Regions from separate parts of the Streptomyces sp. NPDC047085 genome, predicted to be linked through region 2. Evidence: riboswitches for the same ligand, from Rfam matches in the RefSeq annotation. Region 2 holds a riboswitch; the other holds the start of a gene.
The links. A riboswitch is a leader RNA that binds a small molecule or an ion and turns the genes downstream of it on or off. The one in region 2 is predicted to bind cobalamin.

Region 1 (7,659 bases), on a different contig from region 2:
ACGGACACGCCCTCGCGCTCGACGTAGGAGGCGCCCATCGCCGCCGCGTCCAGCAGCAGGTCGACCAGGTGGTCATGGAGCAGGTTCACCTCGTCGACGTACAGGATCCCGCGGTGCGCGTCGGCCAGCAGGCCCGGTTCGAAGGCCTTCACGCCCTCCGCGAGCGCCCGCTCGATGTCCAGGGCACCGACCAGCCGGTCCTCGGACGCCCCGACGGGCAGCTCCACCATGCGCGCCGGCCGGGTCTCGAAGGCCCCCGGCTCGTGCGGCCCGTCCGGGCAGGCGGGGTCGGGGGAGCCGGGGTCACAGGAGAACCGGCATCCGGCCACCACGTCCAGCTCGGGCATCAGCGCGGAAAGCGCCCGCACCGCCGTCGACTTGGCCGTGCCCTTCTCGCCGCGCACCAGCACACCGCCCACCGCCGGGGACACGGCGTTCAGCAGCAGCGCGAGCCGCAGGTCGTCCTGGCCGACGACGGCCGTAAAGGGAAAGGGGGTGGTCACTGGTCGCCCTCCAAGTCGCCTTCCAGCTCCAGGTAGGTGGCGCGCAGCCGCTCCAGCGTGTCCGCGTCCGGCTCCGCCCACAGCCCTCGGTCCGCCGCCTCAAGCAGCCGTTCGGTGATGCCGCGCAGCGCCCAGGGGTTGGACTGCTTCATGAAGTCCCGGTTCTCCGGGTCGAAGACGTACTCCGCGCTGAGCTTCTCGTACATCCAGTCGTCCACGACGCCGGCCGTGGCGTCGTACCCGAACAGGTAGTCGACGGTCGCCGCCATCTCGAAGGCGCCCTTGTAGCCGTGCCGGCGCATGGCCGCCATCCAGCGGGGGTTGACCACGCGCGCCCGGAAGACCCGGTGGGTCTCCTCGCCCAGCGTGCGGGTCTTCACCTGGTCCGGTACGGCGCTGTCGCCCACGTACGCCTCGGGGTTGGCGCCGGTCAGGTGCCGGACCATCGCGACCATGCCGCCGTGGTACTGGAAGTAGTCGTCGGCGTCGACCAGGTCGTGCTCACGGGTGTCGACGTTCTTCGCCGCCACCGCGATCCGCTTGAACGCGGTCTCCATGTCCCCGCGTGCCGCCCGCCCGTCGAGCCCGCGCCCGTACGCGTAACCGCCCCATACCGCGTACACCTCGGCCAGGTCGGCGTCGGAGCGCCAGTTGCGGGCGTCGATCAGCGGCAGCAGACCGGCGCCGTACGCCCCCGGCTTCGAGCCGAAGATACGGGCCGTGGCGCGTCGGCGGTCACCGTGCTCGGCCGCGTCCTCGTCCACGTGCGCCCGCACGTAGTTGGATTCGGCCGGTTCGGCCAGCTCGGCGACCGCCCGTACCGCGTCGTCGATCAGCCCGACCACATGCGGGAACGCGTCCCGGAAAAACCCGGAGATCCGGACCGTGACGTCGATGCGCGGCCGGCCCAGCTCCGTCAGGGGAATCACCTCGAACCCCGTCACCCGGCGCGAGGCGTCGTCCCACACCGGGCGGCAGCCCAGCAGCGCCAGGATCTCGGCGATGTCGTCGCCCTGGGTGCGCATGGCGGACGTGCCCCAGACCGTGAGGCCGACCGACTTCGGGTATTCACCCGTGTCCTGGAGGTACCGCTGGACCAGCGAGTCGGCGAGCGACTGGCCGACCTCCCAGCTCAGCCTGGACGGAATGGCCTTGGGGTCGACGGAGTAGAAGTTGCGGCCGGTCGGCAGCACGTTGACCAGACCGCGGGTCGGGGAGCCCGAGGGGCCCGCCGGGACGTAACCGCCGTCCAGCGCGCGCAGGATGTGCCCGATCTCGTCGGTCGTGCGGGCGAGCCGGGGGACCACCTCGGTGCAGGCGAACTCCAGCACCGCGACCGCGTCAGGGAGTTCGGTGCCCAGGACCTCGCGGACCAGCGGCGCGCTCTCGGCGGCCGCCCAGTCACGGGCCTCCATGCCCTCCGCGAGCCGCCGGCACAGCTGCTCCAGCAGGTCGATCGCGTCGGACGCCGTACGTGCCGGACCCTCCACCAGGTCCGTCAGCTCCACCGGCACCTTCACCGGCGCGCCCGGCTCGGCCAGCAGCTCCTTCTCCACGAGCCCGAAGTGCGCCGCCAGCGAGGCCCGCAGCCCCGGCAGCGCGTTCGCCTGCCCGCCCCACACCTGGGAGGCGCGCAGCACGGCGAGGACGAGGTTCACGCGGGGCTCGGCGACCGGAGCTCCGCCGAGGATGTGCAGGCCGTCGCGGATCTGCACGTCCTTGATCTCGCACAGATAGCCGTCGATGTGCATGACGAACTCGTCGAAGTCGTCGTCGTCCGGCTGCTCGTCCACATGCAGGTCGTGGTGGAGCTCGGCCGCCTTGACCAGCGTCCAGATCTGCGCGCGCACGGCCGGGGCCTTCGTCGGGTCCAGGTCGGAGACGAGCGCGTACTCGTCCAGCAGCTGCTCCAGCTTGGCCAGGTCGCCGTAGGTGTCGGCCCGCGCCATCGGCGGGACCAGGTGGTCGACGACCGTGGCGTGCCCGCGTCGCTTGGCCTGGGTGCCCTCGCCGGGGTCGTTGACGATGAACGGGTAGATCAGCGGCAGGTCGCCGAGGACCGCGTCCGGTGCGCAGCCCCTGCTGAGACCGAGTCCCTTGCCGGGCAGCCACTCCATCGTGCCGTGCTTGCCCATGTGCACGATCGCGTCCGCGCCGAACGAGTTTTCCAGCCACCGGTACGCCGCCATGTAGTGGTGCGAGGGCGGCATGTCGGGGTCGTGGTAGATCGCGATCGGGTTCTCGCCGAAGCCGCGCGGCGGCTGGATCATGACCACGACGTTCCCGAACTGGAGGGAGGCCAGCACGATGTCGTCGCCGTCGACGTACAGCGACCCCGGCGGCTCACCCCACGCCTCCCGCATGGCGTCCCGCAGTTCGGGGTCGAGCTTCTCGAACCACGCCTGGTAGTCGGCGAGCGGCACGCGCGCGGGCGCGGCCGCCAGCTGGTCCTCCGTGAGCCACTCGACGTCGTGGCCGCCGGCCTCGATGAGCCGGTGGATCAACTCGTCGCCGTTGTCCGGGTATGCCGTGACGCCGTAGCCGGCCTGCTTGAGGGCGTCCAGGACGCGCACGGCCGACGCGGGCGTGTCGAGGCCGACCGCGTTGCCGACGCGGGAGTGCTTGGTCGGGTAGGCGGTGAAGACCAGCGCGAGCTTCTTGTCGGCGTTCGGCTTGTGCCTGAGCCGTGCGTGCCGCACCGCGATCCCGGCGACGCGTCCGGCCCGCTCGGGGTCGGCGACGTACACCGGCACGTCGTCCGGGCCCTGCTCCTTGAAGGAGAACGGCACGGTGATCAGCCGGCCGTCGAACTCCGGGATCGCGACCTGCATCGCCGCGTCCATGGGGGAGAGCGCGGCGTCGGACTCGTCCCAGGCCGTCCGCGAGGAGGTGAGGCAGAGGCCCTGCAGCACGGGGATGTTCAGGTCGGCGAGGGCGCCGATGTCCCAGGACTCCTCGTCGCCGCCCGCCGAGGCCTCCGAGGCATGGGTGCCGCCGGCCGCGAGCACGGTGGCGATCAGCGCGTCCGCCGTCCCCAGCAGCTCGTACAGCCCGGCGTCCGCGCCGCGCAGCGAACCGCAGTACACGGGAAGGGCGTTGGCGCCGCGCGCCTCGATCGCCGCGCACAGGGTGTCCACGAAGGCGGTGTTGCCGCTCAGTTCGTGCGCCCGGTAGAAGAGCACGCCCACGGTCGGCCGGCCGTCACGGATCTCGTACGCGCCGTGCACCCCGAACTCGGGCATCCTGCGCGGCCCTTCGAACCCCTCGCCGGTCAGCAGCACGGTGTCCGACAGGAACCGGGACAGCTCCAGCAGGTTCGCCGGGCCGCCCTCGACGAGGTACGTCAGCGCCTCCGCCACGACGCCCGCCGGCACCGACGACTCGGCCATCAGCTCGGCGTCCGGCACGGTCTCGCCGCCCAGCAGCACGGTCGGGATCCCGGACGCCTTCAGCGCGGCCAGCCCGTCCTCCCAGGCGCGCTTGCCGCCCAGCAGCCGTACGACCGCGATGTCGGCGCCCTCGATCAGGCCCGGCAGCTCGCCGGTGACGTCGACGCGGGTCGGGTTGCCGATGCGGTAGCCGGCGCCGGACGCCCGGGCCGCCAGGAGATCGGTGTCGGCGGTCGACAACAACAACACTGTGCTCATGCGGGCGCTCCCGGTGGAATGAAAGGCAGTCCTTGCGGCGCGCCCGACTCGATGAGCCGCCAGAGCGCGTCCGTGTCCGCGTGCTGTTCGATCAGGTCGCCGAGCCGGTCGAGCTGCTCCTCGCGCAGCGCGGCGAACGAGGTGTCCGGGGCGGGCACGAAGCGGCGGCCCGCGGCGGCCGCCACCTCGCGCAGGAAAGCCCGCCGGAAGCCGTCCGACTCCAGCGAACCGTGCCAGTGCGTGCCCCAGGTGTGGCCGACCCGGCAGCCGTCCAAGAAGGGTTCGCCGCCCGCTACGGAGGCGACCCCGTGGTGGATCTCGTACCCCTCGACCCGCTCTCCGAGGGCTTCCCCGGCCGGCCGGGTGAGGGTCTTCTCGCGGGCGAATCGCACCCGCACGGGCAGCAGGCCGAGCCCGGGGACGGCGCCGGCGCGCGACTCGACCTCGTCCTCGATGTGCTCGCCGAGGATCTGGAAGCCACCGCAGACGCCGAGAATGGGGCGCCCTTCCGCGGCCCGTGCGGCGAGGGCGTCCGCCAGCCCCCGCTCCCGCAGCCACGCGAGAGCCTTGACCGTCCCCCGAGTCCCCGGGATCACCACGAGGTCGGCGTCCGCCAGCTCCTCGGGCCGGTCCACGAACCGCACCACGACGCCCGGTTCGGCGGCCAGCGCGTCCACGTCGGTGAAGTTGGACATGAGCGGGATCGCGCAGACGGCGACGCGCAGGACGTCCTCGCCGACCGGGGGAGTCACCGTCGACTCGCGGACGGTGCCGCGCAGCGAGACCCGGAGTCCGTCCTCCTCGTCGATGCCGAGGCCGTGCCGGAACGGGAGCACGCCGTAGGTGTGCCGTCCGGTGAGCCCGTGCAGCATGTCCAGGCCGGGTTCCAGCAGGCTGGCGTCCCCGCGGAACTTGTTGACCAGGAACCCGGCGACCAGTTCCTGGTCCTCGGGCGAGAGCAGGGCGACGGTGCCGAAGAAGGAGGCGAAGACGCCGCCGCGGTCGATGTCGCCGACGACGAGGACGGGAAGGCGCGCGTTCCGCGCGATCCCCATGTTGACGATGTCGGTGCGCCGCAGATTGATCTCGGCGGGCGAACCGGCCCCCTCACAGATCACCGCGTCATACGTGCCCCGCAACTCGGCCAGGCAGTCCAACACCGTGCCGAGGAGCTTCTGCTGGCGCCCCCCGTGATACCCGCGTGCGCTCAGCTCGCCCACCGGCTTGCCCAGCAGCACCACCTGGCTGCTCTGCTCGCCGCCGGGCTTGAGCAGCACGGGGTTCATGAGCGCGGTCGGCTCGACGCGACAGGCCTGGGCCTGCATGGCCTGCGCCCGCCCTATCTCCGCGCCCTCCCTCGTCACGAACGAGTTGAGGGACATGTTCTGCGCCTTGAACGGCGCCACCTTGACGCCCTGGCGGACCAGCCAGCGGCAGATCCCGGCCGTCACGACGCTCTTGCCGGCGTCGGAGGTGGTGCCGGCGACGAGGAGACCACCGTTCACTTGCCACGTCCCTTCAGGCTCTTGGCGCTCTGGACCAGGAGGCGCGCGGCGACCGTGGTGCCGAGCGCGAGCAGGCCGACGCGGCGGGAGAGCCGTACGGCCCGGTCGATGTCGGTGACCCGGACGGCCCGTCCGGCGTCCCCGTTGAGCACGGGCCGGTGTTCGACGCGCCCGCCGTAGGACAGCGTCCCGCCCAGCCGCACGCCGAGGGCGCCCGCGAACGAGGCTTCGACGGGCCCGGCGTTGGGGCTCGGATGATTGGCCGCGTCCGCCCGCCACGCCCGTAGGGCGCCGCGAGGGTCGGGTCCGGCGAGCGTGGCGAGCACGGCGGTGAGCCGGGCGCCCGGCCAGCCGGCGACGTCGTCCAGGCGGGCGGAGGCCCAGCCGAAGCGGCGCAGGCGGGGGGACTTGTGGCCCACCATCGCGTCGAGGGTGTTGACGGCCCGGAACCCGACCAGCCCCGGCACCCCGCCGACCGCGCCCCACACCAGCGCGCCCACGACGGCGTCGGAGGTGTTCTCGGCGACCGACTCGACGACCGCCCGGGCGATCCCGTCGGCGTCGAGGGCCCCTGGATCCCGGCCGCACAGGTGCGGCAGCCGTGCCCGGGCGGCCGTCAGATCCCCGGCCTCCAGGGCGCGTCCGATGATCCGGGCCTCCCGGGCCAGCGAGGTGCCGCCGACGACGGACCAGGTGGCGGCAGCGGTCAGCGCGACGCGGGCGGCGGGAGAGCGGCGTACGGCGCGCTCGGCCACGGCACCCAGAGCGACGGCGCCTCCGGCGCACACGGCGGTGTGCAGCGCACCCCAGCCGCGGTGGTCGTGCCACAACGCGCCCTCCACGGCACCGGCCGCACGACCGAACACGGCGACGGGATGCCCGCGGCGCGGATCGCCGAGGAGCAGGTCGCCCAGGAGGCCGGCGGCGGCGCCGTACGCGTACGAGCGATCGGCACCCATCGGCTCAGCCGGCCGTGGGAAGGGGGGCAGTCCTGGTGCGGGTTCTCGATCGGCAGCCGAGCATGGCGATATGTCCTCACTCAGGGTGTCCACGCCCTGGTTCGACGAGACCGGCGGTGAGAGTTCCTGGCTCCCGGGGTTTCTTCCCCGGTGACAGTGGCGGGACCGCGCCGGATTCGCACCGGCTTCCTCTCCTGCCGCCGTACATGGCCTGGGCAGTCCACCACGCTCCCGGAAGGGCCGTCAACTTGCCGTTGACCTGCGCGGGGAGAGTGTGCTGAGTCCCACACCAGGGGGCCGCGGACAGACGAAAGGCTCCTCCCCGGAGCACACCGGGGAGGAGCCTTTCGGACGGTCGGTCAGACCTTGCTCGTGATCAGGCCTTGTTCATGATCAGGTAGATGCCGTACGCCACTGCCGCAGCGCAGGCCGCGAAGCAGACGTAGGCGCCGGTCACGGCCAGGGCGGCGGAGTCGCCCTGCGCCGCGGCCTTCTCCTTGCGGGACAGGCCGTTCACGCCGAGGGTGAACAGGGCCACCAGGCCGACGGTGAACGCCAGGCTGACGCCGAAGACGGAGCCGAGAGCCGCCCAGTCGATCTTCATGATGCTTCCTTCGGTAACCGGGGTGTGCTCGGGGTCAGACCGCGGCGGCCGGCGGGGTGGCCGGGGCGGCGTTGGCGGAGGCGTCGGCGGCCGGAGCCGGGATCGTGGCCGTCAGGTCCTCGGGGACCGTGCCCACCGGGGGCGGGGTCACCGCGGCGATGGCGGTGGTCACCACGCCGGCCGGCTCAGTGGCGTCGACGTCGTTGACGTTGCTGTGGTCGACGACCTCGCGGCGGGAGAACTTCCAGATCGCGGCGCTGGCGGCGACCAGGAAGACGGCGACGACGGCGGTGCCCCAGTCACCGAGGTCGGTGACGGACTCGGCGCCCGCGCCGACCAGCGCGGCGGCCGGGAGGGTCAGCCCCCAGGCGATGAACATCCGGGTCGCGGTGGACCAGCGGACCACACCGCCCTTGCGGCCCAGGCCCGCACCCATGACCG
Region 2 (7,659 bases):
TGCCAGGCCGGGCACGGGGCTGACCAGGGCCGAGATCACTCCGCAGGCCGGACACGGGCGGCGGCCGGCCTGTGGATGACTCTGAGGCGCTGTCAGCGGTGGCGGCTAGAGTCGCCGTATGAGCACTTCGCCCGCCCATCTCGTCCGTGAGTTCCACCTCGCCTTCGGCCTCGACGCCCGCACCAGGCCGGCCGAGGTGCCCCCCGAGCTGGCCGCACACCGCGGGGAGCTGCTCGCCGAGGAGGCCGCGGAGGTCGCCGAGGTGGCGGTCGAAGGCCCACTGGACCGGCTCGCGCACGAACTGGCGGACGTGGTCTACGTGGCCTATGGCACGGCCCTCGTCCACGGCATCGATCTCGACGAGGTGATCGCCGAGATCCACCGCGCCAACATGAGCAAGCTCGGCCCCGACGGCCAGGTCGCCCGCCGCCCGGACGGCAAGGTCCTCAAGGGCGAGCACTACCGCGCGCCGGACGTGTCGGCCGTCCTGCGCCGCCAGGGGTGGATACCCGACGGCGCCTGACGGCTACGCCTACGACTCCAGGGAGCCGCCCGCCAGCTTCCACTCGCGGTGCAGGGAGCCCAGCGGGATGCTCCGCTGCAGCACCGGAGTACCGAAGATCGACAGCTGGAGGCGCAGCGTGCCCGACAGATCGACACCGCCGTACAGCTCCCAGGCGCCCTTCGCCTTCGGGGTGCCGTCAGAGGATGTGGTGACCGTCCCGGAGGCCTCGCCGCGCAGGTACGGCGCGAGGTCGGCGGTGACGCCGACGGTGCCGTAGAGACCGACCGAGGCCTCGGCGCCGAGGGCCGTCTTCACGCTCCCGGCGGTGGTCAGGGAGGCCCGGACCGGCGTACTCGTCATGTCGGCGGAGCTGACCGGCGTCCACCCCTTGGCCGGGCCGAAGGTGCCGCCGGCCTTGAAACCGCCCTTGACGCTCTGCTCCACGTCGACGGTGACGTGCCCGTCGCCGCTGATCTGGACGTAGCAGGTCAGGTCGAGGTTGACGACCACCGGAACCGGGCCGACCTGGAGCACCGGGTCGGCGTGCAGCTTGGCGAACGGGATCCGCAGCGGAGTGGAGGTGGTGGCCGCGGCCCGGCCCTTCACCGCCCAGCCGGAGGACCAGTCGCCGGACACGCCCAGGTACGCCGAGCCCGGCGCGGCACCGGTGCCCGTGCCGCCGTAGGTGAAGTCGACCTGCGGGGCCACCTGCACGAATCCGGACACCGAGGCGCTCGCCGAGACAGGGGCGCCCTCGGCCGTCGGCACCGTGGCGCCGACGTCGATCCGGAGGCTGCCGAGCGGCACGGTGGCGCCCTTGGGACCGACGTGGACGTCACCCGCCTTCGACCAGGAGACCTTCACGTCGGGGAGCAGCTTGTCGACGGTGAAGGCGGACGGGTCCACCGGCACGGTGCCCTTGGCCGTGTCGTCGCCCAACACGGAGTTGAGCGCGGCCGGTTCGGTCTGCACCTCTGTGCCCCGGTCCGTCTCGCCGATCACCTTGGTGACCCGGGCCAGCAGCCCGTGCGGCGCGCCGGGCGCCGGTGCGCTGGCGATGACATCGCCCACGGCGGCCCTGCCGGGGGCGGCGGGTGAGGTGGAGGAGGGGGCGGAGGTGGGGGAGGTGGGGGAGGCGGGGGGCGAGGAGGGGGAGGGGGAGGGGGAGGAGGGCGAAGTCGGTTTCATCGCACCACCGTTGGAGATGACGGCTCGATGGCTCCGACTGTCGTACGAGCTGACGGTCAGTCTGGTCTTGTGGGCCCGCGTGCCCGAGCCGGCCGGGCTCGCGGTGGCGGTCGCGGTCGCGTCGGGGGCCGCCGCGACGGTGAGCGAATGGTCCTGGCCGGCGGCGTGACCGTCGGTGGCCCGGATCTCCTGGCCGTGCTCGGCCGAGGGCCGCTCGGCGTGCGGTGCGGGCGAGGAGCAGCCGGCCGCGAGGAAGAGGGTGGTCACGGCGAAGGCGGGCAGCAGGGCACGCCTGCGCCTCATGCGTGTGCGCAAAGTCGATCCTGTGTGGAGTGGGGGGTACCGAAGAAACACCACAGGGCCGGCCGCCGAGAGGTGGAACCGGCTACCGCCTGGTAACTCTGTGGTGAGGCATGAGCATGCCATGCCTGGCGCAGGCGCCCCTCACAATCCGGTCACATCCCAAGGTGACCTGAAACACGGCGAGTTCAGGTCACCTCATAGATGGCCGGATTCCGGATGGGACAGGGGTCAGCGAGGCATCTCGCGGTGGCCGGGCAGCCCGGTGCCGCCGAGACGGGTCAGCAGGGTGGAGAGCAGGCCGATGTCCTCCTTGCTCCAGGGCGGTGCGGCGAAGAACTCGGCGGCGGTCTCCTCGGCCGTGGCCCGCATCTCCGCCAGGAGTCGCCGGCCGGTGTCGGTCAGTGAGGCGTAGGCCACGCGCGCGTCACGGGCGTCCCGTTCGCGGGTCACCAGCCCGATCCGCTCCAGGGGCGCCAGTCCGCGGGTCACTCCGGAGGCGGTCAGCCCCAGCGCCTCGGCCAGATCGACCCGGCGCATCCGGCCGCCGGGTGCCTGTCCCAGCCGCAGCAGCAGCGTGAAGTCGGCCAGGCTCACCCCATGCAGCCCGCCCAGCCGCGCGTCGAAGCGCCGTACGAGCGCGGCCTGCGCCCGCATCAGCCGCAACGACGCGTCCAGTGCCTCACTCATCGCACATTCCTTTGCAGACTCCTTGAGTAGTCAAGTTTATGAGCCGATCATGCGGGCGTTGCGTCGCTGCCGCTTCCCCAAGGGGGCCTGCGAGAGGTCCTCGGCGCTGGAGCGGAAGTTCTTGAAGCCGTAGCCGCGCTCGGTCAGCCACGCCTTCGCCGCCTCCTCGGCCCGCTCGGTCGCCTCCAGGATGTCCTCCTCTTCCTCCCCGGTGTCCGAGAAACGGAAGACGAAGGCCGGCCGGGCGGCGATGTCGTAGCTGAGGTGCCCCTCGGGCGTGTAGGCGGAGCGCAGCACGTCGTGCTCGGCGGCATCGGCCAGCAGTTCGGCCCGCTGTGCGTCGCTGAGGCTGTCGAAGGCGCCGCGGATGGTGATGCGGAAGGTCCGAGTGGTCATTGCGCGACCTTAGGCGGAGCGGGCACTGCGGCTCCATCGGATTTCCGGTGGATGGAATGATGATCGGTGACAGGGCGACGGCGGTCCGAGGAAGCCGGTGTGAATCCGGCGCGGTCCCGCCACTGTGATCGGTGAGCGAACTCCCGCCGGGCCACCGCCCCCTGACGGGTGGGAAGGCCGGGACGAGCGACGACCCGAGAGCCAGGAGACTCACGCGGTCGCCTCCTCGACGGACCCCGGGGCGGTTCTCCCCGGAGAGGGGTGAGCGGCGTGCCCGGGAAACCGACGGAAGAGACGTTTGACGGCGAGGCGGCCACAGAGGCGGTCCCGAAGGGGACCGGCCCGGTGCCGAGCCGGGTCGTCGTCTGCAGGGACTGTTGCTGTGGCAGCCCCAAGGTGACCGGTGTCGACCACGCGGCGCAGACGGCACGTCTGCGTGCCGAGGTGCCCGTGCGCATCTCGGCCTGCCTCGACGTGTGCGAGCAGGCCAACGTCATCGTCGTACAGCCCTCCGCCGCCGGCCGGGCCGCCGGGGCAAGGCCGGTCTGGCTGGGTCTCGTCAACGACCCGGGCGCTGCAGAGGACATCGTCGACTGGGTGCGCGCCGGCGGCCCCGGCGTCGCACCTCTGCCGGACATCCTCGACCTCTACACCATCACGCCCCCGCGCCGCCGGGCGGCTTCCACAGGGCGGCGCCGAGTTGATCCCTGATCGGAACTCCGCCCGAACAGCACCGATCGCAATTCCGCCCGACCAACGCCACCGTTGACCCGTGGGCCACAGGATCGGTCACCTGACGCGAGAGCAAGATCACGTCAGGTGGTGCGGTCTTGGCCATGCACCCGTCACGCGGTACGGTCTGTCCGATATCGACGACGGTACGACGGAAGCCGGTGAGAGTCCGGCACGGTCGCGCCACTGTATGCGAGCGCCCTGGGCGGTTCGTGAGTCAGACCCGTGGCCGTCGTCCTGTGCACCACCGAGTTGGGACGCGAACTCCCAGAGGAGGTCCTGCCATGGCGCAGACCGTCGTTCAGCCGACAGCCACCACCACCGTCGTTCCCGCCAAGCTGCCGCTGAAGGCGATCGCTCCTTGGGCGGTCTTCTTCGGTGTCCTGATGCTCGTCCTGCTCTACTTCGTCGGCGCCGAGCAGGGCGCCACCTCCGTGTTCAACGGCACGGACGTCCACGAGTGGGTCCACGACGCCCGTCACCTGCTCGGCTTCCCCTGCCACTGAGGCGAGGGCGCCGCACGCTCATGAATTCCGCGACAGTAAGAAATCTGCTGGTGCGGGGCATGCTCGCCGGCCTCGGTGCCGGCGTGCTCGCCCTCGTCGTCGCGTACTTCCTCGGTGAGCCGAACGTCGACAGCGCGATCGGCTTCGAGGACGCCCACTCCCACGAGCACGAGATGGAAGTCGTCTCCCGCTCCCTGCAGTCCACCGCCGGTCTCGCCACCGGCGTCCTGGTCTACGGGGTCGCCTTCGGCGGCGTCGCCGCGCTCGCCTACTGCGTCGCGCTCGGCCGCGTGGGCCGCTTCTCCCCGCGGGCGACCGCACTGCTGCTGTCGGGCTGCGCACTGCTCACCGTGTACGTCGTGCCGTTCCTGAAGTACCCGGCCAACCCGCCGTCGGTCGGCGACCCCGACACCATCGGCAAGCGGACCGGCCTGTACTTCCTGATGATGCTGCTCAGCGTGCTCCTCGCGATCGCCGCCACCATCCTGGGCAAACGGCTCGCACCCCGGCTGGGCACCTGGTACGCCACCGTCGTCGCGGTGGCCGGATTCGTCCTCGTGATCGGTCTGGCGTACGCCTTCCTGCCGGTCGTCAACGAGGTGCCGAAGGACTTCCCGGCCACCCTGCTGTGGCGGTTCCGACTGTCGGCTCTGGCCATCCAGGCCGTTCTGTGGGGCGGATTCGGGCTGCTCTTCGGCGAGTTGGCCGAACGGCTCCTGAATCCGAAGCCGGCGACCTCCGCGTCGGGGCGGGCGGTGCCGTCCGCGCACTGAACCCTGCAGGACATGCAGGACATGAGAGGGCCCTTGGGAACCTTCCGGGGCCCTCTCGCGTTCTCGGGAAAACGGTCAAGGCCCGTGTCAGCGGCCCGTGTCGTCCTGGGGCGAGGACAGTACGTGCCCGACCCGTAGGTTCCAGCGCCCGGCCCGGCCGGTGAACTCCGTTGCCGTGAGCGGGGGGACGTCGACGCGCCAGAACGCGGCCTCGGGCGCGCCCAGTACGTGCCCCACCACGGCCCGCACCACCTCCGGCTCCACCACGGCGACCGTCCTGCCGTCGGCCGCCCCTGTCGTCTCCCACCACCGCACGACCCGCGCGCACAGCTCCCGCACCGACTCCCCGCCGTGCGGTGCGGCGCCCGGGTCCGCCAGCCAGCGGGCCACCGCGTCGGGCTCGTCGGCGCCGACCTCCTCCAGCGCCCGCCCGCGCCAGCGGCCGACGTCCAGGCCCGACAGTTCCGGCTGCTCCGAGGCGTCGAGTCCGAGTGCCGAGGCCGTCTCCCGGCACCGCACGCTGGGCGAGACGTAGACACGGCCGGAGGCCGCCAGGGGCACCGCCGCCGATCCGGCCCGCACAGCCGCGCTGTCCTCGATCGAGTCACCGTCGTCGAAGCGGGCCCGCCGCAGCGACGGCGTGATCGCGGGTGAGATGAGGGTGACACGGCTGGTCACGCGGTTGCTCCTTGTGGTTCGGCCGAGAGGGGGCTGGGCGCGGGTGACTGATCCCGTACGAAGGTACGCCCGGCCCGGATACCGGGGAGCGGCCTGCCAAGGGGAGCGGCCTCGCGGGACGGCCTAGGCTTGAGGTGTCCGGCGGTGCGTCCCGTGCGGGAAGGCGGTGACGTTCCATGCGGTACGTGTCGGTGAGCGCGCTCAGTCACCCCGGGCTCCTCCGCGAACGGAACGAGGACAGCCTCGTGATCGGGCCGTGGACCCTGTGCGCCACGGTCACCGAGAATCCGCAGACCCTGGTCTTTCCGACCGGTACGCCCCTGGTCGTCGCCGTCGCCGACGGGCTCGGCGGGCATCCCGGCGGCGATGTGGCCAGCGCGCTGGTCGTGCGCCGGATCGCGTCGATGGGCCCCGCCCTGAGCAGTGAGGACGCCGTCCGCGACGCCTTGAACGCCTGCAACCGCGCCGTGTACGAGGCCGCCGGCGGCGACGCGGGAGGCGAACTGGCGGCCATGGGGACGACGGTCGCCGGCGCCGTCGTGAAGCCCGGTTCGCTGCTGGTGTTCAACGTGGGCGACAGCCGGGTCCTCGCGTCCTGCGACGACGGGCTGCGCCAGGTCAGCGTCGACGACAGCCCCCCACTCGAACCAGGGCGGCGCACCACGTCCCTCGTCACCCAGTGCCTGGGCGGCACCCGCACGTACCGTGCCATCCAGCCCCACGTGACGGCCGAGCCCCTGTCTCCCGGTGCCCGCTACCTCATCTGCACCGACGGACTCACCGACCCTCTGCCGAATGAAGAGATCAACGAGGTGATGCGGGAGCCCAACGACGGCCGGGCGGCGTTCGAGCTGTGGAAGGCCGCCATCGCGGCGGGCGGCCCCGACAACATCACGCTGGCGCTCGTACGCATCGCGGACGCATAGGTTCGGCTCGTGCTTGGTCTCGCGGATCATCCGTGAAGATCCGCGTCGTCCATCGGAAAGCCATACCGCCCCTGCAGCCGGACGAAATAGGCCAAGGTCAGCACGCGCAGCCGCGCCAGCCCGGACGCCGTGCGCTCGAAGCACACCACCTCCTCATGGCCGCCCGGCCCGATCGGCTGGACCAAGCGGCCACCCTGCCGCACCTGTGCGACCAGCGGCGCGGGCACCTCCGTGAACGCGGCGGACACGAGGATCGCGTCGTACGGAGCGAGATCCGGCACGCCACCGCTGCCGTCCCCGACCCGCAGCTCCACGTTTCCCACGCCCTGACGCGAGAGGTTCGCACGCGCCTGCCGGGCTATCTCCGGCCGCGTCTCGATGCTGACCACGTCGGCGGCCAGGCGGGCGAGCAGGGCCGTCTGGAAGCCGAGCCCCGTCCCTACCTCCAGGACGTGCTCGCACCCGCACAGGGCAAGCCCCTCGATCATCATGGCGGACAGCGAAGGCTGCGTGGTGACCTGTCCTTGCCCGATCGGAACGGGGACGTCCCGGTAGGCGTCGGCCACCTGACCGGTCGGGACGAATTCGGCCCGGGGCGTCGTGCGCACGGCCTCCAGCAGCCGCTCGTCCCCGATCCCGGCGGCTGTGAGGGCTCGTACGAGGTCCTCGGGCGCCCTGGCTACGGCGTTCACGGGCGAGTCACCTCACCACCAGGCTAGGGCGGCTGAGGTGCGGGGTCGCCGGGGCGAAACGATCCTCGCAGGCGCGTCGGCGCATCCAGGACCGCCGGGACACTACGGTGGAGACATGACCGAGATCGTCGTCTACGAACTCGTCAAGCCTGCGGCAACGAGATCCGCCTCGGGAACGCCGGATGAGGTGGAACGGCGCGTCCGCAGGGTGCACGCCGCACCCGCGGCCCCGGGTTCGCATACCGCAGTAGGACCGCGGACCCTGTGCGGCAA

Region 1: another riboswitch for cobalamin. It lies ahead of ABZ865_RS05400 (cobalamin biosynthesis protein); the one in region 2 lies ahead of ABZ865_RS36390 ((2Fe-2S) ferredoxin domain-containing protein).

Annotation. Positions count from the first base shown of each region.
Region 1 covers NZ_JBEYUW010000001.1:1,237,126-1,244,784, forward strand. The annotation lists gene ABZ865_RS05385 (putative cobaltochelatase) at 1-503, opposite strand, end outside; gene cobN (cobaltochelatase subunit CobN) at 500-4,150, opposite strand; gene ABZ865_RS05395 (cobyric acid synthase) at 4,147-5,655, opposite strand; gene ABZ865_RS05400 (cobalamin biosynthesis protein) at 5,652-6,614, opposite strand; cobalamin riboswitch at 6,714-6,855, opposite strand; gene ABZ865_RS05405 (hypothetical protein) at 6,991-7,218, opposite strand; gene ABZ865_RS05410 (inorganic phosphate transporter) at 7,253-7,659, opposite strand, start outside.
Region 2 covers NZ_JBEYUW010000015.1:167,607-175,265, reverse strand. The annotation lists gene ABZ865_RS36410 (MazG nucleotide pyrophosphohydrolase domain-containing protein) at 119-523, shown strand; gene ABZ865_RS36405 (hypothetical protein) at 533-1,996, opposite strand; gene ABZ865_RS36400 (MarR family transcriptional regulator) at 2,225-2,683, opposite strand; gene ABZ865_RS36395 (DUF6204 family protein) at 2,720-3,079, opposite strand; cobalamin riboswitch at 3,167-3,291, shown strand; gene ABZ865_RS36390 ((2Fe-2S) ferredoxin domain-containing protein) at 3,425-3,790, shown strand; cobalamin riboswitch at 3,919-4,059, shown strand; gene ABZ865_RS36385 (CbtB-domain containing protein) at 4,096-4,317, shown strand; gene ABZ865_RS36380 (CbtA family protein) at 4,338-5,090, shown strand; gene ABZ865_RS36375 (histidine phosphatase family protein) at 5,178-5,768, opposite strand; gene ABZ865_RS36370 (PP2C family serine/threonine-protein phosphatase) at 5,945-6,694, shown strand; gene ABZ865_RS36365 (protein-L-isoaspartate O-methyltransferase) at 6,721-7,386, opposite strand; gene ABZ865_RS36360 (hypothetical protein) at 7,502-7,659, shown strand, end outside.